One region of the Psychrobacillus sp. FSL H8-0483 genome, then DNA from elsewhere that is predicted to be linked to it. Evidence: a T-box and tRNA genes for the amino acid it is inferred to sense, from the RefSeq annotation. Region 1 holds a T-box; the other holds one or more tRNA genes.

Region 1 (14,147 bases):
AGGTCTTTTTTGTTGTCTAAATAAGAGGACTGAAATAAGCTAAAATCCCGTGCTTTGAATCCCGTACATAGGGGAAATAGGATGTCTAGAAGAAGTAAGAGCTTATCAACAAAAGAGTTGAGTATGAATAAATTAAAAATTTCTGATGAAGAAGCTTTTCAGAAGTTTGAGAGAGATTGCTTGATAAGAAATTTAAGAACTGAGACATTGAGGTACTACAAGGAGAAGATTGCAGCTACAAAGAGCACTCAAGGAGAAATTAGGATGGATAAGCAACTTCAAGATTATTCTTCTCGTATCAAAGGAGAAGATTTAAGTTAGAAAAAACTCTTTCAACTTTTGTATAACTTGCACCGTGAAATAAATAATCACGAGTCAATTGATTTTTTGAAGTTATGGCCAGATTAATGACCATCAGTAACGATCTCAATACCACGCATCATAAACGCAGCAAAACCTGTTAACACACGACCTGAAGCCGCATCGTGAGAATTAGTAGGACCAGGAGCATTCATGGCTGCACGCATTGCTGAAACCCCTGGTAAACTAGGATTAGCTTCACCAGTTTTAACAATGTGTTTGTCAAGTTTTGCAAAGAATGATTGAGGCGCACCCCATGCTAATGAGTAAAGATATACTGATGATTGTCTATGTGCTGGACCCATTAAACCAATAGCTTCATCATATCGAGCTTGCTCAGAAGCAGGTTTCGGGTCTGGTGTAAAGTTTGCTGTATCAACAACAGCGAGAGCGCCATCAAGAATCGATTGAGTTACTGGATCGCCTTTAGAATTGTGGAATTCGTCTAATCGAATATTCTTAGTATCAATCAAGTTTTCGTAGTATGAAGCAATACGTTCACCTGCTGCTTGATACTTATTAGTAGATACTGGAGTTACAGTAAATTTTTTCAGCGATAATCCACGGTAAGCTAAAAGTAAAGATTGGCCTACTACTGAGTTATAACCAGTTGAACCGAATAACCGTCGAGGTGCAGTTAGACCTCCACCAATTACAAAGTAACCACCGTTATTAATTTTGTTTTCGAATCCTAAAAGAGCATTTGAATAGTTAATCAGATGGGTAGATGAAGCAGAAGATTTAGCTACTAAGTTTTCGTACATACCTAAAGCACCAATTAAGATAGCTGTACCATTAAGACTCATTAGAGGAACTTTAATTGAATTACCAGTTTGGTATTCTGAATAAGTTGTTGGAACTCGGTTACCCCACAAGCCACCTGGAAGATAATAATCAGCAAGAATCGATTTTGCTTTCGATACCAAAGCAGTTAAACCATTGTTCACGTGAGTTTGGTTCGTCGAGCTCAACTTCGCGTAAGCTGTACCACTTTTAATAATGGCAAGACCCATAATTAAGAAAGACTCATTTAAAAAATTACTATTCGGCAAATTATCGCCAGTCATGTAACCCTCTGATTGAAGGATACTTATTAATGTTTCGATCTCTGTTTTAATACGGCCTTGACGTGCAGTATTAGTATCTGGAACTTTGTTGTGAAAAGCGCCTAAGAATTGCAACTGTTCTCCAAGTCGCATTGCGTTTGTTTCTCCAAGTGGTAATGCGCGAGGACCTGTGATTTGTGTTAATGCTGAGTTGTATTTGAGGCCTGATGGAAAATAAGTTTCGAATAAAGTAGTTACTTCTGACACAGTATTAAGATTAGCCAATGTGAAAATTCCCCCTGTATGATAATTAGTAATATAAAAAAACGTGATTAGTTTTATCACCAGTCACGTTAAATCATATTATGATTATTAACCTTTTAATATTTCAAGTAATGGATCTTCTTCGTCGGCTTTCTTATCAATTTTCATACCAGCTAATTGAGTTTATAAAGTTCTAAACTGATTTAGATATTTTTGTTTTGTTCCGACTGCAGGATGCTCTTTTATTTGAGCGTTTCTTAATCAGCAGTTTGTTCGAGAAGTGGAATATCTACATATCGGTCCTCTTGATTGATAATCAATCTTTCTGAATTGATAATGTGATCAGCTTGTGGTCAGATGGCTTCTATTTTAGTGGATGGTTTCGACATACCCTTTATTGGAATTAATGCCACAGTTGTTCAATAATTTCTGAGAAACATATATTGTTTTAGTACATGAATATTATCATTTTCTCTCCTCATAATAAAATACAAGAAGGAGGGATATTTTTATGGCAAAAAGAACAAAGAAAAATGATCCGCAGCAAAAGAACAAAAAGGGATTTAATTCTAGTAAACAGGACTCCGAGTTTTCAACAGAATTTGGTAGTGCAAAGGCTAATCAAGCACATAAGGAAAAAGCGAAAGAATTCAGAGATAAATTTTAAGATTCTGTAAGCAAGTACAAAATCCGCATGGTAAGATAAAATCATTAAAGCAACTTGCTGAAGAAGTAGGAAAAGAAGAGGTTATTGAGTTTCTGCTCCTATTGGGGCAGCCACTAGCCAGCTTGAATTTCGTCCCATTGGGTGGTAAGTAATTACTTCAAAGCCTAGTTAATTTACCCCCAATTGTTAGTCTCTCGAAGTATTGAAAATATTCTTGAAATCAAAAGGGGCCTGTTACTTCTCAGTTGAGACAGGCACCCTTTTGGATATAATAAATTTTTTAATATCTAGATGATATTCTCTTCATTTATCTATGTTGATCTAGAAGAATTTGATTACCATCTGGATCTACTATTGTAAAATGTGCAGGTCCTTCGGTTGTTTCATCTGCTTCGGTCAGCATTTTTATTCCTTTTTGTTTAAGCTGTTTTTGGAGTTCGCGAATGTCAGTAAAAGATTCAAGATTTTCGGCATTGCTATTCCATCCGGGATTAAAGGTTAGAATATTTTTCTCAAACATTCCTTGGAATAAACCAATTATGGTATCTTCATTCTTCATGATAAGCCAATTTTGAGAAATATCGCCTCCAAGGGATTGAAATCCAAGTTTTTCATAAAATGCTTTTGAAGCATTAATATCTTTGACATTTAAACTTACCGAAAACGCACCTAGTTTCATAGTTCTCCACCTTTCATGATTAATCGTTATTTTTGATATCTTAAAATTAAATCATTTATTATTATAAATTAAGTTGGTATCATTTACTATTTTTTCGAACTTATTGGCTCTTTAATCTCAAGTGAGTTTAGGGTTAACAATTAATACTCTCTGATACCTTGTCCAGAAAATTACAACCCAATGTGCAGTCCATGAACCGTAAGTCGGGTGTCGCACATCGCACATCGCAATTTCCACTGCCTTCCCTTATATAATAGAAAAATTAAAAGGTATTCCTTAATCCAGATTGTATTAAAGTAGGTTATTTGGTATATTATTAATAATACAATCTGCGAAGTGACCAAGTAGATAAGAATTGTGAAACAGAAAATATAGTGTATGCTGAGAGCTATATCACCACTTCTTGTTGAAACCTATCACGGAGATGTTATGCAAACATAACCGATTCGTTTTCGTTACCGAACGTTTAGAGGGCTTGAAAGTAAATTCAAGCTAAACTAAGGTGGTACCACGTCTATTCAGCACAAGGACGTCCTTTTACGAGGATGACTTTGTGCTTTTTATTATTTAAGGAGGAATTTAAATGACAAATCAACAGCAAAATGATTTTACAAAATGGTATATCGATACGATTCAGAAAGCGGATTTAATGGATTACACTCCAGTTCGTGGGTGTATCGCGTTTAAACCAGATGGCTTTGAAATTTGGGAGCATATTCAAGCAGAAATGAACAGACGCTTTAAAGAAACTGGGCATCGTAATGCTTACTTCCCAATGCTTATTCCAGAGTCTTTCTTCCAAAAAGAAAAGGATCATATCGAAGGATTTGCTCCTGAGCTTCCTTGGGTAACAGAAGCTGCTGGTGAAAAACTAGAAGAGCGTTTAGCATTACGTCCAACATCTGAAACGATGATTGGTCATTTATATTCTGACTGGATTAAAAGCTATCGTGATCTACCAGTTTTAATTAACCAATGGGCAAATGTATTCCGATGGGAAAAGAAAACTCTTCCTTTCATTCGTACTTCTGAATTTTTATGGCAAGAAGGGCATACTGCGCATGTAGATGAAGAAGATGCACGAAAAGAAACAATGCAAATGTTAAATATCTACAAAGAGGTTGTAGAAGAGCTTTTAGCTATTCCAGTATACGATGGTCAGAAAACACCTTCTGAGCGCTTTGCTGGGGCTGTAGATACTTATTCAATTGAAGCGATGATGAAGGATGGAAAAGCTGTTCAAGCTGGAACATCACATTACTTAGGTACAAAATTTGCAGAAGCGTTTGATATCAAATATTTAAATAAAGAAAACAAACACCAACATGTGCATACAACATCATGGGGAACTTCTACACGGTTAATCGGTTCTGTTATTATGGTGCATGGTGACGAGCAAGGGCTTGTATTGCCACCACGTGTTGCACCAACACAAGTTGTATTGATACCAGTTGGACCATGGAAGAAAAATCCGGCTATTATGGAAAAATTAGATGAGGTATTTGCAGCATTAAAAGCAAAAGGTATTCGTGTACGTCTAGATGATTCAGATCAATCTCCTGGATTTAAATTTAATGAATGGGAGCTTAAAGGTGTTCCGGTACGTGTTGAATTAGGGCCTCGTGATTTAGAAAACAATCAAGTACTAATGAAAGCACGTGATCTGACTGAGAAAGAATCTGTAGATCTGGCAACTATCGTAGAGCGTCTAGAAGAAGAGCTGAAAACGATGCAAACTCGTTTGTTAGAAAAAGCTCGTACATTCCGTGATGCCAACTCTCATACACATGTAGATTCAATGGAACAGTTGAAACAGCATTTGGAGGATTCAGCAGAAAAAGGCGAAATTCCTGGATGGATTTTAGCAGGTTGGTGTGGAGACGATGCTTGTGAAGAGCATGTGAAGGAAGAAACGAAATTCACTACTCGTAACATTCCATTTAGTCCACCAACTGAAAAATCAACTTGTATCAACTGTGGAAAAGAAGCAAAACACTCTGTATGGTTCGGTAGAGCATACTAATTAAATACAACTCTGGAAATCAGTCATTGTTCATTCAATGGCTGATTTTTTTATTTTCCAAAATCTTGTAAGATTAAATAAAAAGAATCGTCTAATAAGTAGATAGGGGGGATCACTTGGAAAGGCAACTGATAGAGGAATGGTTTGAGTTATATGAAAAGGATGTAACTAGTTATCTTATTTACTATACAAGTTCAATGGACGTCCAAGATTTAGTTCAAGAAACTTTTTTACGTGCTCTGAAGAAAATATCTACTTACAAGGAAAGTGCGCACCCCAAAACATGGTTAATAACAATTGCTAAAAATATAGTGATAGATCGCTCAAGAAAAGATAAAGTCTGGAATCGGATAAAATATTTCTTTCGGGAAGAAGAGAGCCATTCTTCTAACTTAGAAAGAAATATTCTTTTAGGAGAAATGAACAAGGAATTATACGATGCTATTGCGGAGCTGCCGTTTAAACAAAGAGAAGTAATTATTTTAAGGGGTATCTTGGAGATGACTTCTAAGCAAGCGGGCGAAATAATGGGGACGAATGAAAACCACATAAATGTACTCTATTATCGTTCTTTAAAAAAACTAAAGCAAATTTTAGAAGAGGAGGGGTATGTGTATGAAAAGGGAATATAAAGATTTAGAGGACCAGCTTAGAAAGCTTCCGAAGCATTCTCTTAGCTCACATGATAAAAGAAAAGTTATTCAAAGTCTACGCCATACTCCGAAAACAAATCGCTTGAAGCTTCTAAAGCCACTTATTGTTTTTGCAGCACTCGTTTGTATTTTAATAGTGGCTTATTTGGCTAGTCCCTTGAATGAGGTGGAGATTACCCAGAAAGAAGAGACGGGGTTAGGCTTAATAGAGAAAGAGGATCAAAAATATATAGAGAGTTTTGAGCTACAAATGGCAGGTTTAAAAAGTATAGTGCTTGAAATGGATGTATCGGATGAAACTTTGAAAGGAATAAGAATTGATGTATTATTAAAATCCACCAAGCTCATACCAATAGATGTATGGAATTCTTTTGAGTTTCGAGCTCATGCTAATCCGTCTCTATTTTTTAAAGATGAAGTGGGTCTAGCTAATTCTGTGAGCTACAATTCACCTAAATATGAGGATGGATACTATTATACGGTCGCTTTTGAATCTCTGTATGCAAACTATTCGGAAGAAGAACTGCAAAAATTATTAAATGCAATCGAAGATATCGAGTTCGCTCTGGAATACAAGGGAACAAAATATGATTTATCTACAAACAAGGTTACATTAGACGCCCCATTAGCCATTTCTTTTCCTTTACCTGATCGCGACCAAGAGGTAATAGGTGTGGAGGGAAGGATCGGTATATTAGGTCCTAAACAGTTTGTAGCGGAGGACACGCGACGGGGAGCAAAGCTCATGCTTTACTTTTGGGGAACCCCTAATTTGTTGGTAGGTAAGGAATATAGAGTAGAGGCTAAAAATAGTTTTGGAGAAACGATTCAATTGTCTAATGGTATCTTAGGCGATGGGTTATATAGTGAGGACGCTCATATCCTTACAAGCTTTCCTGCATTTCCGAGGGAGGGGAAGTGGCAGCTCTATTTTTATGTGGACGAAGAATTATTCGAAGCATTTATTATTGACGTTCTGCCACCGTTACCTAAGACAGAGCATTACATTCTTTTAGAATCTCCTAAGGAGCTTCCTATAGGAGAAGCAGCTAATTTAACTATAGAGAGTACCATTGGAGAGAAGCAAAGTATAGAGGTGCAGCTAGTTAGTGCAAATGGAGATAAGAAGGGGTATGAGAGCATCTTCCAAATTGACCCTTATGCGATGAATGATGCAACGACAGGTCAAACAATCTTCCATTACAACGGTCTCATCACCTTCCAGGAAAAAGGCATCTGGACACTTATAATAGATGGGGAACAAACATTAATATTTGAAAACTAATCATTTAAAAACGCTCCCCGAAAAATCGAGAGGAGCGTTTTTCATTGTAGAAAATCGGATAATACACTAATAGAATAAAGCTTAAATTCTCCATTCATTTTGATCTTTAATTAGTAAAGTAGAAGTAGCGTCTCCACCGTGAATTTGTGTAAACATAGCACCCATAGATTCGAGTATTTTCTGGCTTTCTTCTATTGTCATCGAAGGAAGAAGGAAAACGATTTGTAATGCATCCGTTGTTTCTTCTGTTACAGCAGTTCGAACAGAATCTACGAAGGGGCTACCAAATGGGGTTGTTTCATCGGAAAGGGTTAGTATATGGTTCAAGCTATTATCACGGCCATTTAATCCTTTATAATTTTTTTCTTCGTCGCCTAGCGCTAGAGTGACATTCCCTTGAATTTTCTTACAATCATAAATACCCATCGGTATTTCATATCTCAAGGAGAAAAAGTTATTTAAATCTACAGCAGAATGCATTGGTGTGATATAATTTTGTTTTGCAATTCGTCGATATAGTGCTTCTACTGAAGGACGGTAGCGATTTGGGTCAGCGCCAAACTTTTTCCATAATGCTCGCCATTCTTTAATTCCTGTAAATTCGGTTACGGCTTTTTCCTCCAACTCAAAGAAAAGCTGCTCCTGAAATAATTGGAGCCGACCTTTAAGCATTTGAGGAGAAGACGTAACGACTATTTTGGTATAATGAATAATGCCTATTTTAAGAGTAGGTTCAATTTGCAATAAAGAATCATCTAGTTTTACAATCATAACGACCATCCTTGCACATATTTTCTATATTGTAGCATAAGAAAGGAGAACATTCGTGAATATCAATCAGTTTCAAAAAAACCTAATAGATTACGCTGCTTCGATTGGAATTGATAAGATTGGATTTACTTCTGCTTCTCCATTTCAAGAATTAAAAAATAGATTAATTCGCCAACAGGAGCTAGGCTTTGCTTCTGGCTTTGAAGAACCAGACATTGAAAAAAGGTCCCATCCAGAGCTTTTGCTTGCTGAAGCTAAAAGTATTATATCCATTGCAATTGCTTATCCCTCTAAAATGAAAGATGCTCCACAAAGTGTGAAGGGAGCGAGACGTGGCATTTTCGCGCGTGCTTCCTGGGGGATGGATTATCATACAGTTTTAAGGGAAAAGCTTGCACTTTTAGAGCTATATATATTAACGCATATGCCAGATGCAAAGCTACGTTCCATGGTGGATACTGGCGAGCTATCGGACCGAGCTGTGGCAGAACGAGCTGGTATTGGCTGGAGTGCAAAAAACTGTGCCATTATTACGCCTGAATTTGGTTCTTATGTTTATTTAGGTGAAATGATTACGTCAATCCCATTTGCTCCATCCGAGCAAATGGAGGACCAATGTGGAGAATGTAGGCTTTGTTTAGATATTTGTCCGACTGGCGCCTTAATAGAAGGTGGCCAATTAAATGCGCAGCGTTGCATCGCTTTTATTACGCAAACGAAAACGATTGTTCCAGATGAGTTTCGCGCAAAAATAGGGAATCGCATATACGGCTGTGATACGTGTCAAACAATTTGTCCGAAAAATAAAGGAATGGCAAATTTACATCAGGAAGCATTTACACCAGAACCCGAGCTTGTAAAACCATTGCTGATGCCTTTATTAAAAATGACAAATCGGACCTTTAAAGAAACCTATGGGCATATGTCCGGAGCGTGGCGAGGGAAGAATCCAATCCAACGAAATGCCATTATTGCATTAGCTCATTTTAAAGAAGCGTCTGCTGTTCCAGTATTAATTGAACATATGGAGAATGACCCACGTCCAGTTATTCGTGGGACAGCTGCATGGGCCATCGGTAAAATAAATACAGAAGATGGCCTACATGCATTAAGAAAAGCAGAGCAAACGGAAGAAGTGGAAGAAGTTCTCGAGGAAATCCGAAAAGGGCTTCAATACTATACATTAGAGAAGTAGGAAGTGGAATAGTTGAGTATTAATATTGTTTTATATCAACCAGAAATACCCGCAAATACAGGAAATATAGCTAGAACATGTGCTGGCACAGGGGTAAAACTACATTTGATCCGCCCACTTGGTTTTTCAACGGACGATAAAATGTTAAAGCGAGCAGGCTTAGATTATTGGGAACATGTAGAAATTACGTATTACGATGGACTAGAAGAGTTTTTTGCTGCTCATCCTGAGGGAGAATATTATTTAATAACTAAGTTTGGTGCAAAGCCACATACTACTTTTGATTTTAGCGACGTAAAGAAAGAACATTTCTTTATTTTTGGACGTGAAACGAAAGGACTTCCACGTGAATTTATTGATGCACATCCAGATAGAGCTCTTAGAATTCCAATGAATGATAATATTAGATCTTTAAATCTTTCTAATACCGCAGCAATTCTTGTATATGAAGCGCTGCGCCAACAAAATTATCCAAATCTACATTAAAAAAAACGGACGATGTCATAAAAGACTCGTCCGTTTTTATATTAATCATTTTTTAGATGTTGCACCTGGTTTGTCGTCATATCCTGCAGTGAAAATTGAAACAAGGAAAGAAATACAAACGCCCAGAATAAGAAGTAATTTCATATGGAGTGCCTCCTATAATATATTCTGAACTAAGTATACCCTACTTTGTTTGAAAAAGAAATATGACGAGTTTGAAATTACTTCTAAAATGATATGCTCACAGTTGCAACGAAGGGATGATTCTACTAGGATATAGAAAAGGAGTGATTTTTTAAATGAGTAATTTGAAAAATGGTCCAGAAAACGGTTCTATGGCAACAAATATGGAAGAAGTGAAGCTGCTAGGCAAACAGATGGAGAAGCTAAGAGATGTTAATGAACTGGAGCAAGATAATCGCGTATCAGATCCAGCACAATCTGACGCAACTTCTTCCATGAAACAGAGAAAAAACGACTGATTTAGATCAGTCGTTTTTCAATAAAAAGAAAGGATGATTTTGATGAAATTACATAAAGATTCAACAAAACAATTGGTAAATGGGGTAGAAATGCCGCGTATTGGTTTAGGTGTGTATAAGATGACAGACCCGGAAATTGCAATGCAAGCAATTGCTACAGCACTTGATACAGGTTATCGCCATATTGACACTGCTTCTATTTATGCAAATGAAAAAGAAGTGGGAGAGGCGGTACGTAATTCATCTGTATCCCGTGAAGACATTTTCATTACGACAAAGGTATGGAATACGGATCAAGGGTATGACCAAACTTTAAAAGCATTTGAAAAATCACTACAATTATTAGGTCTAGAATACGTAGACTTATATTTAACACATTGGGCTGTAAAAGAAACTTTCTTAGATACATATCGTGCGATTGAGCGATTATACGATGAAAAACTAATCCGTGCTACGGGCGTATCCAATCACCACCAACATCATTTAGAAGCGATTGCTGCAAAAGCAAATATACAACCAATGGTCAATCAAATCGAATGTCATCCTCGATTAACCCAATTTGACCTACGTGAATATTGTGCAGAAAAAGGAATCGCAATTACTTCGTGGTCACCACTTGCAAGAGGTGGGTTATTAGAAGAACCCACGTTACAACGAATTAGTGGAAAATACGGTAAATCACCAGCACAAACAATCATTCGTTGGCACTTACAGCATGATTTAATTGTCATTCCAAAATCTATTACCCCAGCTAGAATAGCAGATAATATAAATGTATTCGACTTTGAACTATCGTTTGAAGATATGAAAAATATTGATGCACTAAATTTAAATGAACGTTCTGGATCAGATCCAGATAACTTTACTTTTTAATCAAATGCTCTGTTAAAGGATATTGTTGCTATGACGAAAATCCACTCGCTTTCCGCGGACGAACTTCCAAGCCTCCTCGGCTGCGCCTGCGGGGTCTTGGTAGCCCGTTTTTCCGCAGGAGTCTCGCGGGTTTTCGTCACAAAATTTATGCTTCTAAAAACAATAGCCTAATTTAACAGAGACTAATCTAAAACGAGTTAAACTCGAGTAAACTAGAAAGACTATGACAGAAAAATAGAGAGCATCTACTTTATAGAGCAGCAACTTAGCTCCCGAAATTGTATCTTCGGGAACCTATGGTACATGTAGGATAGAATGTATTCTCTCATTATCCAAACCTAAAGCAACTTGTTTCCAATAGTTGCAAGAGGGCGACGTTCACGATATGACCGATGTAGCTTTGTAAAAAAGTCTGATTATTTATAATAAAGATTGATAATTTGTAATAAAGTTTTATTAAAATGATCTCAGCTCTAAAAGAAATTTATAGAGGTGAGATCATTTTTATTGAATATTTATGTTAACATCACTTTAAAGATTGTGAAGAAATGTACTTAAACTAACGCAGCAGGTTAGTTCTATAAGGGAAATGGTCTTTTATGGTAAAATAAATAAGGGAAGGGAATTTTACCTTTTTTGCTTAGTTTAATAAGAATCAATGGTAAAATGATGAGAATTAATTATGCTATGGGGCTGGTCAGTTGTAATTTTATAAAGGAGTTGTGAGAAGTTGAAATATCGTAAAGCAAATATCGATGATATTGATAAATTGGTCGAGTTAAGAAAAAAGCAATTAGTTGATGAGGGGATAGAACCTAATATAGATATTGATAGAGAACTATATGTTTTCTTTAAAAATAAACTAAGTGATGGTACTTTAATTCAATGGCTAGTGGAGGATAATGAAGAAATTATAGCTTGTGGTGCAGTAATTTTTTATGAATTTCCACCTTGTTACACCAATAAGACTGGAAAAAAGGCTTATATCACAAATATGTATACTAATGAAAATTATCGTGGGCAAGGAATCGCAACAAAGCTGTTAACTAAATTAGTTGATGAAGTTAAGATTTCAGGTATATCACAAATATGGCTTGGGGCTTCAAAAATGGGTAGACCAGTGTATAAGAAGTTTGGTTTTATGGAAACTGATGTATTTCTAGAATTAAATATTTTTTAATAATTTGTGAAGTATAACACTTAAACTACCATGAAAATTAGTTTCTTCAACTTCCTAAACATTTTCATTCTCTGTGGTGTAGCACTGATTTTGTGCTGCATGGATGGCTAACGGGTGCTTTAGTTAAAGAACATGGAGTTGCTTAGGCAACTCTTTTTTTTTTTGAGCTAACGGAGCAGGTTAGTTGAAGAAGGAACGATTGAAATACAATAAATATGGAGTTTTGGGGAATAATGATACTAAACAAATTTAAGGAGAATCAGAAATGAAAAAATTTCTTTTTAGCCTTATCTTCGTATTAGTAATTCTTCCTTCACAAACACACTCTGAGAATAAAATTGAAGAGTTGCTACCTTGTTCAGCAATACTTGAACCAACAAAAAACGTACCTAAAAATGCCAGAGGAGTAGTACTGATTTATAATATTGAAAGAAGTTTAATGATGAACGAACAAGTCTCAGTGTTCACGCACTTCATTTACCAAAACCATCTAGTTTTGGGGATTATGATGGTTATGAAGTATTAGCATATATTCCAAAGGAAATAAGTTGGATTTTCTCATTGTCCCCTTTAACTAAATATGGAGAAACTACTTGGGCTGGGAATTTGGATGAAGTTTCTCCTATAATGCGACCTACTCGTATCAAAGTTCGGACAGTCAATACAACGACAAAGAAAACGGGTCCAATTGTACTTGAAAAAATACTAAAACCTTGTTGAACTACCATGAAAATTAGTTTCTTCAAGAAAAGAAAAATGACAATACTTAAGAAGACCTCTACTTAATCGTTAAAAAAAGAGGAGAGCATAAATAAGTCTATGGATTACGGTAGACTGGATTAAGGTCAGTATCAGTATGACACTTCCTAAACATTTTCATTCTCTGTGGTGCAGTACTGATTTTGTGCTGCATGGATGGCTAACGGGGGCTTTACTTGAAGAACATTGAGCTGCTTAGGTGGCTCTTTTTTCTTATTGAACTAAAAGGGCGAAAGTACCTATATACATAAGTGGTAATAACAAAATTAAAATAACTTCAGAAATAATTAAAGAAAGAGGAAGAAATCTTGGAGCATCTGCTAAAAGAAATTAAGTTACTCAGTGAAAAAGAACCAAAAACGTTAGAGCAAATGGCATTAAAGCTATCAGAGGAAGTTGGCGAAACCTCTCAAGCTGTACTATCTTACATAAAAGCAAGCGGAAGTGAGTACAAACAATTAGGAATCGAAGATGTAAAAGAAGAATGTATTAATGTTATATTAGTAGCCTTAGCTATGTTTTACAAATTATCCGAGAACGATAAAGAATTACACGAGATAATTAGTAAAAAGTTAGATAAGTGGGAAAGCAAAATCAGTTAACGAATTTTCGTTCGTTTAGTAAAATAGTAAAAATTTTAATTATACCTTCTTTAAATAACGGAAGTATTTGTTCAATAATGCTTTGCAATGATCTTCAACAATCGGGCGCTTTTCTTTAGGAATGTGTCTTTTACTTTTTGACCAAAATAGGAAATGGATTTAAGGAAAAACTCGTTTTAAATAGGGAAACAGACCAAGGGTAATGACTCGGTCTGTTTTTTAAACTATCAGATCTGTTTTTCAGCAATGTAAGTTTTTACAGTTGGTGGTTCATATGTATTGAATTTATCAAGGATCCCTTTTGGTTCACTATCGACTAATGCCATGTTACGGTACTTTTCATGTAAAAACTGTTCCTCTGACATATGATTAAATAACGCAATAAGAGGATCATAATAATGATTTATATTTAAGAGACCACATGGTTTATGATGGAGCCCTAACTGAGCCCAAGTAAAAATTTCAAAGAACTCTTCTAAAGTTCCTGGCCCACCAGGCAAAGCTATAAATCCATCAGCAAGCTCTGCCATTTTCGCTTTTCTCTCATGCATTGAATCTACGATGATCAGCTCTGACAAGTTTTTATGAGCTATCTCTCTATTATCTAGAAAACTTGGCATAACACCTATTACGTATCCTCCTTCATTCAGAACTGAATCTGCAACAGCACCCATAATTCCAACACTCGCTCCACCATAAACAAGTGCAATATTTCGTTTAGCTAGTTCTTTACCAAGTTTTTTCGCACCTTCTATATAGACATCAGATGCTCCGTTACTCGATCCACAAAATACGGCTAACTTTTTCAATATATTCGCCTCC
Region 2 (14,147 bases), 330 kb from region 1:
AAACCCACTGTTCGTAATGGAGCAGTACATTTACGTGAATACATAGCGTATCTGTGGCACACCCAGGGAACTGAAACATCTAAGTACCTGGAGGAAGAGAAAGAAAAATCGATTCCCTGAGTAGCGGCGAGCGAAACGGGAATAGCCCAAACCAAGAGGCTTGCCTCTTGGGGTTGTAGGACACTCTACATAGAGTTACAAAGGAATGAGCTAGACGAAGCGATCTGGAAAGGTCCGCAGGATAGGGTAAAAGCCCCGTAGTCAAAAGTTCATTCTCTCTTGAGTGTATCCTGAGTACGGCGGAACACGTGAAATTCCGTCGGAATCTGGGAGGACCATCTCCCAAGGCTAAATACTACCTAGTGACCGATAGTGAACCAGTACCGTGAGGGAAAGGTGAAAAGCACCCCGGAAGGGGAGTGAAATAGATCCTGAAACCGTGTGCCTACAAGTAGTTAGAGCCCGTTAATGGGTGATAGCGTGCCTTTTGTAGAATGAACCGGCGAGTTACGATTACATGCAAGGTTAAGTTGAGAAGACGGAGCCGCAGCGAAAGCGAGTCTGAATAGGGCGAATGAGTATGTGGTCGTAGACCCGAAACCAGGTGATCTACCCATGTCCAGGATGAAGGTAAGGTAACACTTACTGGAGGTCCGAACCCACGCACGTTGAAAAGTGCGGGGATGAGGTGTGGGTAGCGGAGAAATTCCAATCGAACCTGGAGATAGCTGGTTCTCTCCGAAATAGCTTTAGGGCTAGCCTCAAACGTTAAGAATCTTGGAGGTAGAGCACTGTTTGGACTAGGGGCCCATCCCGGGTTACCGAATTCAGACAAACTCCGAATGCCAATGATTTATGTTTGGGAGTCAGACTGCGAGTGATAAGATCCGTAGTCAAGAGGGAAACAGCCCAGACCACCAGCTAAGGTCCCAAAGTATTTGTTAAGTGGAAAAGGATGTGGCGTTGCTTAGACAACCAGGATGTTGGCTTAGAAGCAGCCATCATTTAAAGAGTGCGTAATAGCTCACTGGTCGAGTGACGCTGCGCCGAAAATGTATCGGGGCTAAACAAATCACCGAAGCTGTGGATTGATACCTTTGGTATCAGTGGTAGGAGAGCGTTCTAAGGGCGTTGAAGTCAGACCGGAAGGACTGGTGGAGCGCTTAGAAGTGAGAATGCCGGTATGAGTAGCGAAAGACGGGTGAGAATCCCGTCCACCGTATGACTAAGGTTTCCTGAGGAAGGCTCGTCCGCTCAGGGTTAGTCGGGACCTAAGTCGAGGCCGATAGGCGTAGACGATGGACAACAGGTTGATATTCCTGTACCACCAAACCACCGTTTGAGTAATGGGGGGACGCAGAAGGATAGGGTAAGCGTGCTGTTGGTTATGCACGTCCAAGCAGTAAGGTGTGAATGTAGGAAAATCCGCATTCTATAACATTGAGCTGTGATGGCGAGGACTTAGTCCGAAGTTCCTGATTTCACACTGCCAAGAAAAGCCTCTAGCGAGGTGATAGGTGCCCGTACCGCAAACCGACACAGGTAGTCGAGGAGAGAATCCTAAGGTGAGCGAGAGAACTCTCGTTAAGGAACTCGGCAAAATGACCCCGTAACTTCGGGAGAAGGGGTGCTCTTTTGGGTGAATAGCCTAGAAGAGCCGCAGTGAATAGGCCCAGGCGACTGTTTAGCAAAAACACAGGTCTCTGCAAAACCGTAAGGTGAAGTATAGGGGCTGACGCCTGCCCGGTGCTGGAAGGTTAAGAGGAGTGCTTAGCGCAAGCGAAGGTGCGAATTGAAGCCCCAGTAAACGGCGGCCGTAACTATAACGGTCCTAAGGTAGCGAAATTCCTTGTCGGGTAAGTTCCGACCCGCACGAAAGGCGTAACGATCTGGGCACTGTCTCAACGAGAGACTCGGTGAAATTATAGTACCTGTGAAGATGCAGGTTACCCGCGACAGGACGGAAAGACCCCGTGGAGCTTTACTATAGCTTGATATTGAATTTTGGTGCAACTTGTACAGGATAGGCAGGAGCCTTAGAGCCCGGAGCGCCAGCTTCGGAGGAGGCGTCGGTGGGATACTGCCCTGGTTGTATTGAAATTCTAACCCATACCCGTAACCCGGGTAGGAGACAGTGTCAGGCGGGTAGTTTGACTGGGGCGGTCGCCTCCTAAAGTGTAACGGAGGCGCCCAAAGGTTCCCTCAGAATGGTTGGAAATCATTCGAAGAGTGTAAAGGCAGAAGGGAGCTTGACTGCGAGACCTACAAGTCGAGCAGGGTCGAAAGACGGGCTTAGTGATCCGGTGGTTCCGCATGGAAGGGCCATCGCTCAACGGATAAAAGCTACCCCGGGGATAACAGGCTTATCTCCCCCAAGAGTCCACATCGACGGGGAGGTTTGGCACCTCGATGTCGGCTCATCGCATCCTGGGGCTGTAGTCGGTCCCAAGGGTTGGGCTGTTCGCCCATTAAAGCGGTACGCGAGCTGGGTTCAGAACGTCGTGAGACAGTTCGGTCCCTATCCGTCGTGGGCGTAGGAAATTTGAGAGGAGCTGTCCTTAGTACGAGAGGACCGGGATGGACACACCGCTGGTGTACCAGTTGTTCTGCCAAGAGCATCGCTGGGTAGCTATGTGTGGACGGGATAAGTGCTGAAAGCATCTAAGCACGAAGCCCCCCTCAAGATGAGATTTCCCATTACGCAAGTAAGTAAGATCCCTCAAAGACGATGAGGTAGATAGGTTCGGGGTGGAAGCGTGGCGACACGTGCAGCTGACGAATACTAATCGATCGAGGACTTAACCAAAATAGAATTTACAGAATTCAATGTCTTTTATCCAGTTTTGAAAGAATAATTTTTTTAAAAAAACACTTGTAATTTTCTACACAGTTGTTATAATAAAACTTGTCTTTCATTAATTATTCAAGTCTAGTGATGATGGCGAAGAGGTCACACCCGTTCCCATACCGAACACGGAAGTTAAGCTCTTCAGCGCCAATGGTAGTTGGGGGTTTCCCCCTGCAAGAGTAGGACGTCGCTGGGCTTGCGATAAGTACATAATAGTAACTTGTTATGAATTATATTACCCAGGAGGATTAGCTCAGCTGGGAGAGCATCTGCCTTACAAGCAGAGGGTCGGCGGTTCGAGCCCGTCATCCTCCACCATATATTTACTCCTGCCGGAGTAGCTCAACTGGTAGAGCAACTGACTTGTAATCAGTAGGTTGAGGGTTCAAGTCCTTTCTCCGGCACCATTTTTTTCGAGCCATTAGCTCAGTTGGTAGAGCATCTGACTTTTAATCAGAGGGTCGTAGGTTCGAATCCTACATGGCTCATCACTTTTAAGTGAATTATGTATGCGGGTGTGGCGGAACTGGCAGACGCACTAGACTTAGGATCTAGCGCCGCAAGGCGTGGGGGTTCGACTCCCTTCACCCGCACCATTTAATTTAATAACCGAGCGGAAGTAGTTCAGTGGTAGAACACCACCTTGCCAAGGTGGGGGTCGCGAGTTCGAACCTCGTCTTCCGCTCCAAAGATTCATTTAAGTGCCGGGGTGGCGGAACTGGCAGACGCACAGGACTTAAAATCCTGCGGTAGGTGACTACCGTACCGGTTCGATTCCGGTCCTCGGCACCATTTTTTAAAAAAGAATTTAAGCGCCCGTAGCTCAATTGGATAGAGCGTCTGACTACGGATCAGAAGGTTGTGGGTTCGACTCCTGCCGGGCGCGCCATATATATCGGGAAGTAGCTCAGCTTGGTAGAGCACTTGGTTTGGGACCAAGGGGTCGCAGGTTCGAATCCTGTCTTCCCGACCAGTTATTATTACATTTGGGGCCTTAGCTCAGCTGGGAGAGCGCCTGCCTTGCACGCAGGAGGTCAGCGGTTCGATCCCGCTAGGCTCCACCAAATAATATTAAATTATAAAAAATATCATGGCGGCGTAGCTCAGCTGGCTAGAGCATTCGGTTCATACCCGAAAGGTCGTGGGTTCGACTCCCTCTGCCGCCATCTTAAGGACCTTTAGCTCAGTTGGTTAGAGCAGACGGCTCATAACCGTCCGGTCGCAGGTTCGAGTCCTGCAAGGTCCACCAACACAATAATTACGGAGGAATACCCAAGTCTGGCTGAAGGGATCGGTCTTGAAAACCGACAGGCGGGTCATACCGCGCGGGGGTTCGAATCCCTCTTCCTCCTCCATTTTAACTTGTTGTTAGTGGGATTAAGAAAAAGATTGTCTTAATAATAATATTGTCGCGGGGTGGAGCAGTTCGGTAGCTCGTCGGGCTCATAACCCGAAGGTCACAGGTTCAAATCCTGTCCCCGCAACCAAATGGTCCCGTGGTGTAGCGGTTAACATGCCTGCCTGTCACGCAGGAGATCGCCGGTTCGATCCCGGTCGGGACCGCCATTTTTTTAAAAAATACATATGTGGCTCAGTAGCTCAGTCGGTAGAGCAAAGGACTGAAAATCCTTGTGTCGGCGGTTCGATTCCGTCCTGAGCCACCATAGTAATGCGGGTGTAGTTTAGTGGTAAAACCTCAGCCTTCCAAGCTGATGATGAGAGTTCGATTCTCTTCACCCGCTCCAAATAATGGGCCTATAGCTCAGCTGGTTAGAGCGCACGCCTGATAAGCGTGAGGTCGATGGTTCGAGTCCATTTAGGCCCACCATTATTCCGAAGTAGCTCAGTGGTAGAGCAATCGACTGTTAATCGATTGGTCGTAGGTTCGAGTCCTACCTTCGGAGCCATATGGGGAAGTACTCAAGTGGCTGAAGAGGCGCCCCTGCTAAGGGTGTAGGTCGGGCAACCGGCGCGAGGGTTCAAATCCCTCCTTCTCCGCCATATGTTGGCCCCTTGGTCAAGCGGTTAAGACACCGCCCTTTCACGGCGGTAACACGGGTTCGAATCCCGTAGGGGTCATATTTTTAAGTGGAAAGTAATCACTTGCTTGATTACTTTTTTACTTCCAAATAGCTAGTATGGCTAATGGATTTTATTTATAGATTTAGGTCATACAGCTATTATAAACACAATAATACGGAGGAATACCCAAGTCTGGCTGAAGGGATCGGTCTTGAAAACCGACAGGCGGGTCATACCGCGCGGGGGTTCGAATCCCTCTTCCTCCTCCATTTACAACTTATTGTTTGTTGATGAAACACTTAAAAAATAGTTTAGTATATTCATTTTGAAATAACACTAAATATTATTGTCGCGGGTGGAGCAAATCGTCAAACGAAGATGACGATTAACACCGATGCAGGCAAAGCCGAAGCAGGTGTCCAACTTTCTTCGAGCGTAGTAAAACTTAAACTGCAAGTATAATATTGTCGCGGGGTGGAGCAGTTCGGTAGCTCGTCGGGCTCATAACCCGAAGGTCACAGGTTCAAATCCTGTCCCCGCAACCAAATGGTCCCGTGGTGTAGCGGTTAACATGCCTGCCTGTCACGCAGGAGATCGCCGGTTCGATCCCGGTCGGGACCGCCATTTTTTAAAAAAATACATATGTGGCTCAGTAGCTCAGTCGGTAGAGCAAAGGACTGAAAATCCTTGTGTCGGCGGTTCGATTCCGTCCTGAGCCACCATAATAATGCGGGTGTAGTTTAGTGGTAAAACCTCAGCCTTCCAAGCTGATGATGAGAGTTCGATTCTCTTCACCCGCTTAAATTAATTGGTCTATGCACAGTTAGTTAGAGTGCACGCTTCATAAGTGTGAGGCCAAGGATTCCATTTCGAATCATATGGGGAAGTACTCAAGTGGCTGAAGAGGCGCCCCTGCTAAGGGTGTAGGTCGGGTAACCGGCGCGAGGGTTCAAATCCCTCCTTCTCCGCCATATATTTGGCCCCTTGGTCAAGCGGTTAAGACACCGCCCTTTCACGGCGGTAACACGGGTTCGAATCCCGTAGGGGTCATCATTTTAAAGAAAAAGATAATCATTCATTTGATTATCTTTTTTTTTGTAGAAAAGTATGGATGTTTATTTACTATCTTTCTTCAGTAGTTGATTTCTTTTTAACTTACTCTACTTGGAAAAACTTTTTTTGTGGAGGAAAGAAAGATATGAAATAACAGCACGAACTCTATTAATTCACCATTTAAGAAGGAAATTTAATAATTATTCCACCAGTAAATGTCTTAATGAATGCACTGATTAACAAGGCGATTGCAGTACCAGCCTTGAAATGATGTATTCGTGATAATAAATGGAGCAAGTGAGGTCAGTAGAAAGCGTGCTAGCCCTATTAAATACGAAAACCTTCCCTAAGCTTAAAATGACTATAACCCGAAGTAGATTTGTCTTACATATAAATTGTCGCTGTTAAACTACATTGTTGTTATTTGGTTGAATTCGCATGCTTTACGGCCGTATCGACAAGCCTTCTCGACTGCGCGGATTCTACCGCAAAATAAAAATGCTAGGAAGGTATATACCTTCCTAGCATTTTTAGTGTTCTTCTTAGATGAAGTACCCTATAAGTAAGCCTATTCCAAGTAAGAAAACAAAAATAGTATTTGTGAGGGCAGTATCTTTCATTGCAAGCCCGACCTCTAGAGGGTTTTCTTTTTCTTTAAATAGTTTTATTGCATGCATTGGTTTTTTTATACTTAACAGTACGAGTAAAGCAAATGGAGTAACAACTTGCATCAAGACTAAACCTACAATCCAAAGGTAGGAAATGATAAAGAAGGAAGCCAAAACCTTAATGGCATTTTTTCTTCCGACAAGAATTGCCATAGTTTTTCTGCCACCTTCCTTATCTTCCACTAAATCTCGAATATTGTTAGAAAGCATGATAGCTGCTACAAGCAATGCACTTGGTATGGAGATTAAAATGGCTGAGTAAGGGATTGTACCAACTTGAATGAATGTTGATATAAGAACAATTAACATTCCCATGACTACACCACTAAATAGCTCCCCAAACGGAGTATATGCTATCGGGTATGGTCCACCTGTATATAAATATCCTATTAGCATACTAACCGCTCCTACAACTAGTAACATCCAGGAAGACTCGTAGCAAATATAGATACCTAGTAATGCTGCAACTCCGTATAGTAATAATGCTAATTGCATGACTGTTTTCGGTTTAACGCCGTTTCGAACGATTGCACCGCCAATACCGACCGACTCTTCACTGTCTAGACCGCGAGCAAAGTCGTAGTATTCATTAAACATATTTGTAGCAGCCTGGATAAGCAAACAAGCAAATAACATAGCTAAAAATAATAGCCAGTTAATATTGGTGTCGTAAAGAGCAATCATTGTTCCTAAAAATACGGGAGCAAATGAAGCCGTTAATGTATGAGGTCTTGTTAATTTCCACCAAATCCGCCAACCCTTATCGGCTTGAAGTTCATGTGACATAGGTTTTTTCTCTCCTTTAAAAGAATCAACCTCAATTTTAGCACATATTTGTTGCTAAATGTGTGCCGAAAAGTGTAGAAAGAGGTATGATTAAAGGTAGAGTATTTTAATAGATAAATTAATCAGCAAGTTATATTTACGGAGGTCATATTTATGCCGAAAACCACCGGTCAAATGAAAACAACATTACGTTTTTATACAGAAACAATAGAAGTATCTAGATTGTCCGCACATGCATTTTTTGAGGCGGGGGACGAATCTTATAAAGGAAAACGTTTTTTCTGGCAAAATAAAGAGAAGACTTTTACTTTAGTTGGATTAGGACATGCTCATATTTTCTCGAATGAATTAGAAGATACACGATATAGTGACATTGCAACTAAATGGAAAAAGATATGTCAAACCTCGTTAAAAGAGAAAGTGGATGTATCGCCAATCCTTTTTGGGGGCTTTTCCTTTGATCCAAAAAATAAGATTGCTTCTGAATGGGATACATTTCCTTCTAGTTTTTTTGTTGTATCAACATTTCAGCTGGTGATCAAAAATGAACAAGCTTATGTAAGTATTCATTATATTACAGATGAAGAAGAGAGTTCAGAAGCATTTGAACGATTACGTATGGAACGTGATGCCTTAATACACACTGCACAAGTAAAAGAACTTAAGGTCCATGCAAAACCTAGTTTAATCGGAAGAGAAGATCGATTGAAAGATGAATATTTGCAAGCGGTGGAAGAAGTTACGAGTCAAATTCGAAACAATGTAGTAAATAAAGTAGTAATTGGCCGATCGTTAAAGCTGACGTTCGATGATACATTTGCTTCCTCAACAGCTATTTATAATGCATCAATGGAGCAACCAGAAAGTTATTTATTTGGGTTAGAAAAAGATGATAAAATCTTTTTTGGTGCAACACCAGAGCGATTAGTAAAAGTAGAAAATGGACATGTTCAATCAGCAGGTCTTGCTGGTTCTGTTAGACGCGGAAAAAATTCCATGGAAGATAAAGAACTTGGGGATACTCTACTTTCCGATCGTAAAAACTTAGGGGAACATCAATTTGTAGTGGATATGATACGGAAAGTATTTAACCAATATTGCGAAGATGTAAAAATTCCATCTAGACCAAAACTAATGAAAGTAAGAGATATTCAGCATTTATTTACTCCTATTGAAGGGAAAATAAAAAAAGAAGCTTCCTTGTTTGAGTTTGTAGAATCTTTGCATCCTACACCTGCACTAGGTGGAGAACCTCGGAGAGAGGCAGTAGCTATTATTAGAGAATCGGAACAGATGAATCGTGGGTATTACGCAGCACCAATTGGTTGGATTAATGCAGAAGGCGACGGAGAATTTGCAGTTGGAATTCGCTCTGCATTACTAGAAAATCAACATGCTTATTTGTTTGCGGGCGGAGGAATAGTTGCGGAATCCTCCTCGTTAGAGGAATTTGAAGAAACAAGAGTGAAGTTTCGACCAATGCTCCGAACACTTGGAGGAAATATGAATGAATAATATGGAGTATTTGACGTCTTATGTCAATCAATTTGTAGAAACAATAAAAAGAACAGGTGTAGAAGATGTGGTCATATGTCCAGGCTCTAGATCTACACCATTAGCATATGCATTTGCAAAAAGCGAAGGTTTTCAATTTTATCGTCAAATTGATGAACGTTCAGCTGGTTTTTTCGCATTAGGAATAGCAAAAGCAAAAAAAACGCCAGTTGTTTTATTGTGTACATCGGGAACAGCTGCCGCCAATTTCTTTCCTGCTATAGTGGAAGCTTATTATGCGCGGGTTCCATTACTTGTTGTTACAGCTGATCGCCCACATGAGTTACGTGAAGTAGGAGCACCTCAAGCGATTGATCAAATCCATCTGTTTGGAAAACATGTAAAGTGGTCTGTCGATTTTCCAATTCCGGAGGATAATGAAGAAAGTTTACCTTTTATAGAACGTCATATCCATCGTGCTGTTTCTACATCAATTGCTTCCCCTATGGGTCCAGTTCATATTAATGTGCCATTTCGAGAGCCCCTACTTATCAATATGGATCAGCACCATTCTGCATTACAAGTTAGTAAGGTGGAAATGGGGCAGCTTATACCAGGGGAAGAGTTTATTCATTGGTATAAGGGTATATTGCAAAAAGAAGAGAAGGGTTTATTTATAGTTGGTGATTCACTTCATACAACGGAAGGTTTTTGGGAATTTGTTAAGACGGTTCAATGGCCGGTATTGGCAGATCCATTATCAAATTTACGTAGCTCCGTTCCGGAAGATTGTATGCATTTATGTATTGATCAATATGATGCGCTGTTAAAAGAGAGTTCATTTAAAGAAAGTGTTGTTCCGGATGTTGTCGTTCGATTTGGAGCACAGCCAGTTTCAAAACCGCTCACACAATTTTTAAAAGCATGTAAACCAACCGTGTTTATAGCAGTAGATGAAAGTCCGATTTTCCGTGATTCTCTTCATATTGTGACGCATCATGTTCAAGTAGGAGCAACATCTTTATGGATTCCAATCCAAGATAAGCAAACTTCTATTTACTTAGAAAATTGGTCGAAAGCGAATGAAATTGCTACGACACATATCCAAGCTTATTTAGAAATGGAAGAGGATGAAGGGGCACTTGCAGGTACATTATTCGAATCGTTACCAAACGGTGCGGATTTATTTGCAAGTAGTAGCATGCCAATTCGCGATGTAGATACATTTTTCAATAAAACATCCAAAGATATTCAAATATATGCAAATAGAGGAACAAACGGAATAGATGGGGTTGTTTCAACTGCATTGGGTGTACAAGCAGCTACCGGTCGTCAAAGTTTTTTACTTATTGGTGATTTAGCTTTTGTACATGATGTGAATGGTCTAATCGTAAGTAGATTCCAGCAAACTAATATAACCATTGTTGTGATGAATAATGATGGGGGAGGTATCTTCTCTTATTTACCTCAATCTACTGAGAAAAATTATTTTGAGCATTTATTCGGAACTCCAACAGGTCTTGAATTTTCGCATATTGCAGCTATGTACGATGCTCAATATGATGCGGTTCATACAAAAGAAGCATTTAAACATGCTTTGAATCAGACGAAAACAAAAGATGTGCGTATTATAGAAGTGTTTACGAATAGGCAAGTAAATACGGAAACGCATCGAAAACTATGGTCTGCCATTTCTAAGGAGTTAGACTCGATTTGGAGAGCATGAATGTAAATGTTCATAATATAAATATGCATATAAAAAGATATAATATTGGAGCAAAAGAAAAAGTTATATTTCTTCATGGGTTTACTGGATCTAGTGATACATGGAACGAAGTAATAACGTATCTTCCTGCAACAGTGGAAGTGCTAACAGTTGATCTAGTCGGACATGGGCAATCATCTAAGCCGGAGCTGATTAAACCATATACTACGGAAGAACAAATAGAAGCGCTACATGAATTATTACTACAACTGAAGTGGAGTAATTTTACACTTATAGGCTACTCTATGGGAGGTAGATTAGCGCTCGCCTATGCTACTAAATATCCCGTGGACAAGTTAATTTTGGAGAGTAGTTCTCCAGGTCTAGCAAGTGAAGATGAGCGAGTAAAAAGAAAGCGTGCAGATGAGTTGCTTGCAGAAAGAATTACAAACGATGGAATTGTCTCTTTTGTAGATTTTTGGGAAGGTATTCCTTTGTTTCATTCACAAAAAAGCTTATCACTCGAAAAACAGCAAAAAATACGAGCAGAAAGACTTGCGGGATCCGAAGTTGGGTTCTCCAATAGTTTGAGAGGCTTTAGTACAGGCGTGCAACCTTCTTATTGGGACAAGCTAGTGAATATCAAGAATCCAACGATTTTAATTACTGGAGAGTTAGACCAAAAATTTTATGACATAGCAAAAGAAATGCAAAAACTATTACCAAATTGTCATCATAAGCAAGTTAATGATGTGGGACATGCAATTCATGTGGAAAATGCCGAATTGTTTGCTACAATAGTAAAGGATATAATTTTGAAGGAGGATGAATGATGACTCGTGAATGGACAACATTACGTACATATGAAGACATTAAGTATGAGTTTTATAATGGTATTGCAAAAGTAACGATTAACCGTCCAGAAGTGCGAAATGCATTTCGACCAAAAACAGTGATGGAGCTAATTGATGCTTTCTCTCGTGCTCGCGATGATCAATCGATCGGAGCAATTATTTTAACTGGTGAAGGTGAGCATGCATTCTGTTCAGGTGGGGATCAAAAAGTACGTGGACATGGTGGTTATGTAGGGGAAGATGAAATTCCTCGTTTAAACGTATTAGATTTACAAAGATTGATCCGTGTTATTCCTAAGCCTGTTGTGGCGATGGTAGCTGGCTATGCAATTGGTGGCGGACATGTTCTTCACGTTGTTTGTGATTTAACCATTGCTGCGGACAATGCAAAATTTGGACAAACAGGTCCTAAAGTTGGTTCGTTTGATGCTGGATATGGTTCTGGTTATTTAGCACGTATTGTTGGACATAAAAAAGCGCGTGAAATTTGGTTCTTATGTCGCCAATACGATGCACAGCAAGCACTTGATATGGGCTTAGTAAATACAGTGGTTCCATACGCACAATTAGAAGACGAAACGGTTCAATGGTGTGAGGAAATGCTAGAGATGAGCCCAACTGCACTTCGTTTCTTAAAAGCAGCGATGAATGCGGATACAGACGGATTGGCTGGTCTTCAACAAATGGCTGGAGATGCTACACTTCTTTATTACACAACTGAAGAAGCAAAAGAAGGCCGCGACGCATTTAAAGAAAAACGTAAACCTGATTTCGGTCAATTCCCACGTTTTCCGTGATTTAGCACGATGCAAAATCTGAAAGCAAATATGCCAAGGCAATTTGATATTAATGAAGCTGTCCTTCTTTAGGGCAGCTTCTTTTTCTAAAGGAGATAATGGTATCCAATGTATCCTAATCTATTATTGAAACGTGCAAGTTTAACACCCAATCGAATTGCCTTACGCTTTTATGAGAAAGAATGGACATTTGCGCAAGTTTATACAGAAGCGAATGTATTTGCAGAAAAGCTTCGAACAAAAGGCATTTTACCAGGAATGAGAGTTGCTATTTTAGCATCATCCAATCCTCAGCTAGTGGTTGTATTACATGGTTGCATCCAGCTTGGTTGTGAGTTAGTGATGCTAAATGAAAGACTGACAGAGGGAGAGCTGAGCTATCAATTGCAAGATAGTAATGCTGATTATTTATTAGTAGATTCTTTTGAAATAAGAAATTTAGCATACCCAAAAAGGCTTTCTTTTGAAGATGTACATCTTGCTGAACAAACTGCTTTTGAAATGGAAAAAGAGTGGCCAAAAGATCGTACCATTACGATCATGTATACGTCAGGAACGACAGGTAATCCGAAAGGTGTTCGACAATCACTTGAAAATCATGTGATGAGTGCGTCTGGTTCTGCACTAAATTTAGGTGTACAGCCACATGATTGCTGGTTATGTACAATGCCGTTATTTCATATTAGTGGCTTTTCCATTTTAATGCGTTCTGTGCTATACGGAATGACTGTCCATCTTCATACAAAGTTTGATGCAGAAAAAGTTGTAGAGGACATTTTAAGTGGTACTGTCACGGGAATGTCCGTCGTTGCAGTAACACTTGAAAGAATTATTACAGTACTTGAAACGAAAAATCTATCCTTCCCAAATACATTTAAATCCATGCTCGTTGGTGGAGGACCGGTTCCATTAAATTATTTAGAGAGAGCAATTAAACGAAATATTCCAGTGTTACAAACATACGGAATGACGGAAACTTCCTCCCAAACCACGACACTATCCAGCGAAGATGCTATTCGGAAATTAGGTTCTGCAGGTAAACCGCTATTTTTTGCCGATGTGCGTATTGATGGGGAAGAAAATATCGGAGAAATTTGTATTAAAGGGCCTCATGTGACAACAGGGTATATTGGTGCTTCTGAACTAAGAAATCCATTAGTTGATGGTTGGCTCCATACAGGAGATATGGGGTATATAGATGGGGAAGGTTATTTATTTGTTTTGGATCGTCGTTCTGACTTAATTATTTCTGGTGGTGAGAATATATATCCAGCAGAAGTAGAGCAAGCATTAGTTAAACATCCAGCGGTGCAAGAAGCAGGTGTTGCTGGAAGGTCGGATGACAAGTGGGGGCAAGTACCTGTAGCATTTGTTGTTTTAAAGAAAGATACTGGGGAAGAGGAATTGAAAGCTTTTATGAAGACACAAATTGCTTCTTATAAACAACCTGTTGCTTATTATTTTGTGGAGCAGCTTCCTAGAAATGCATCGAACAAATTGATGAGAAGAGAATTTTTCAAACATATAAAAGACACTTAGAGTTCTAAGTGTCTTTGTGTCATTTTAATACAGTTTCTAATGTTTCAAGATTTTTATTCATTAGAGTAAAATACGTTTCCTCATTAGTAATATCTTCTTGTGAAAGCACGCCCAAGTTATGAAGAACTAAGCTTTTCGCGCCAACCTCTTGTTGAATCACTTCTGTTAGTTTAGAAGATACATTTTGTTCAAATAAAATGTACTCTATATTTTTTTCTTTTGCTAAATCAATAATTTTTGTTAATTCTTTTTGAGAGGGTTCATCTTGCGAATTAAGACCTGCCACCGCTACTTGCTCTAACCCATACGTATTAGCGATGTAACCAAAAGCGGCATGTGATACGAAGAATGTCTTATTAGTCGCATTATGGGCCATTTCTT

The links. The T-box of region 1 lies ahead of proS (proline--tRNA ligase). A T-box ahead of a tRNA ligase gene usually reads a tRNA of that ligase, here a tRNA-Pro.
Region 2: it has a tRNA-Pro gene. The T-box ahead of proS (proline--tRNA ligase) is inferred to sense a tRNA for this amino acid. The anticodon was not compared.

Annotation. Positions count from the first base shown of each region.
Region 1 covers NZ_CP152052.1:3,333,816-3,347,962, reverse strand. Annotated here, with positions in the region: gene MHB48_RS16260 (hypothetical protein) at 82-321, shown strand; gene MHB48_RS16255 (hypothetical protein) at 405-1,691, opposite strand; gene MHB48_RS16250 (hypothetical protein) at 2,182-2,337, shown strand; gene MHB48_RS16245 (DUF6254 family protein) at 2,331-2,489, shown strand; gene MHB48_RS16240 (VOC family protein) at 2,645-3,016, opposite strand; T-box leader at 3,339-3,556, shown strand; gene proS (proline--tRNA ligase) at 3,600-5,039, shown strand; gene MHB48_RS16230 (RNA polymerase sigma factor) at 5,156-5,671, shown strand; gene MHB48_RS16225 (hypothetical protein) at 5,655-6,977, shown strand; gene MHB48_RS16220 (phenylalanine--tRNA ligase beta subunit-related protein) at 7,059-7,748, opposite strand; gene queG (tRNA epoxyqueuosine(34) reductase QueG) at 7,804-8,943, shown strand; gene trmL (tRNA (uridine(34)/cytosine(34)/5-carboxymethylaminomethyluridine(34)-2'-O)-methyltransferase TrmL) at 8,956-9,429, shown strand; gene MHB48_RS16205 (multidrug ABC transporter ATPase) at 9,729-9,911, shown strand; gene MHB48_RS16200 (aldo/keto reductase) at 9,954-10,784, shown strand; gene MHB48_RS16195 (GNAT family N-acetyltransferase) at 11,515-11,964, shown strand; gene MHB48_RS16190 (hypothetical protein) at 12,230-12,490, shown strand; gene MHB48_RS16185 (hypothetical protein) at 12,477-12,692, opposite strand; gene MHB48_RS16180 (MazG-like family protein) at 13,032-13,325, shown strand; gene MHB48_RS16175 (TIGR00730 family Rossman fold protein) at 13,553-14,134, opposite strand.
Region 2 covers NZ_CP152052.1:2,999,933-3,014,079, reverse strand. Annotated here, with positions in the region: rRNA gene MHB48_RS14525 (23S ribosomal RNA) at 1-2,806, shown strand, start outside; rRNA gene rrf (5S ribosomal RNA) at 2,929-3,044, shown strand; tRNA gene MHB48_RS14515 (tRNA-Val) at 3,091-3,166, shown strand; tRNA gene MHB48_RS14510 (tRNA-Thr) at 3,180-3,255, shown strand; tRNA gene MHB48_RS14505 (tRNA-Lys) at 3,264-3,336, shown strand; tRNA gene MHB48_RS14500 (tRNA-Leu) at 3,360-3,444, shown strand; tRNA gene MHB48_RS14495 (tRNA-Gly) at 3,462-3,536, shown strand; tRNA gene MHB48_RS14490 (tRNA-Leu) at 3,552-3,640, shown strand; tRNA gene MHB48_RS14485 (tRNA-Arg) at 3,661-3,737, shown strand; tRNA gene MHB48_RS14480 (tRNA-Pro) at 3,745-3,821, shown strand; tRNA gene MHB48_RS14475 (tRNA-Ala) at 3,837-3,912, shown strand; tRNA gene MHB48_RS14470 (tRNA-Met) at 3,941-4,014, shown strand; tRNA gene MHB48_RS14465 (tRNA-Ile) at 4,021-4,097, shown strand; tRNA gene MHB48_RS14460 (tRNA-Ser) at 4,111-4,203, shown strand; tRNA gene MHB48_RS14455 (tRNA-Met) at 4,259-4,335, shown strand; tRNA gene MHB48_RS14450 (tRNA-Asp) at 4,339-4,414, shown strand; tRNA gene MHB48_RS14445 (tRNA-Phe) at 4,437-4,512, shown strand; tRNA gene MHB48_RS14440 (tRNA-Gly) at 4,520-4,593, shown strand; tRNA gene MHB48_RS14435 (tRNA-Ile) at 4,600-4,676, shown strand; tRNA gene MHB48_RS14430 (tRNA-Asn) at 4,681-4,755, shown strand; tRNA gene MHB48_RS14425 (tRNA-Ser) at 4,759-4,849, shown strand; tRNA gene MHB48_RS14420 (tRNA-Glu) at 4,856-4,927, shown strand; tRNA gene MHB48_RS14415 (tRNA-Ser) at 5,047-5,139, shown strand; tRNA gene MHB48_RS14410 (tRNA-Met) at 5,339-5,415, shown strand; tRNA gene MHB48_RS14405 (tRNA-Asp) at 5,419-5,494, shown strand; tRNA gene MHB48_RS14400 (tRNA-Phe) at 5,517-5,592, shown strand; tRNA gene MHB48_RS14395 (tRNA-Gly) at 5,600-5,670, shown strand; tRNA gene MHB48_RS14390 (tRNA-Ser) at 5,751-5,841, shown strand; tRNA gene MHB48_RS14385 (tRNA-Glu) at 5,849-5,920, shown strand; gene MHB48_RS14380 (1,4-dihydroxy-2-naphthoate polyprenyltransferase) at 6,466-7,377, opposite strand; gene MHB48_RS14375 (isochorismate synthase) at 7,531-8,892, shown strand; gene menD (2-succinyl-5-enolpyruvyl-6-hydroxy-3-cyclohexene-1-carboxylic-acid synthase) at 8,885-10,597, shown strand; gene menH (2-succinyl-6-hydroxy-2,4-cyclohexadiene-1-carboxylate synthase) at 10,594-11,409, shown strand; gene menB (1,4-dihydroxy-2-naphthoyl-CoA synthase) at 11,409-12,227, shown strand; gene MHB48_RS14355 (o-succinylbenzoate--CoA ligase) at 12,336-13,766, shown strand; gene MHB48_RS14350 (zinc ABC transporter substrate-binding protein) at 13,786-14,147, opposite strand, start outside.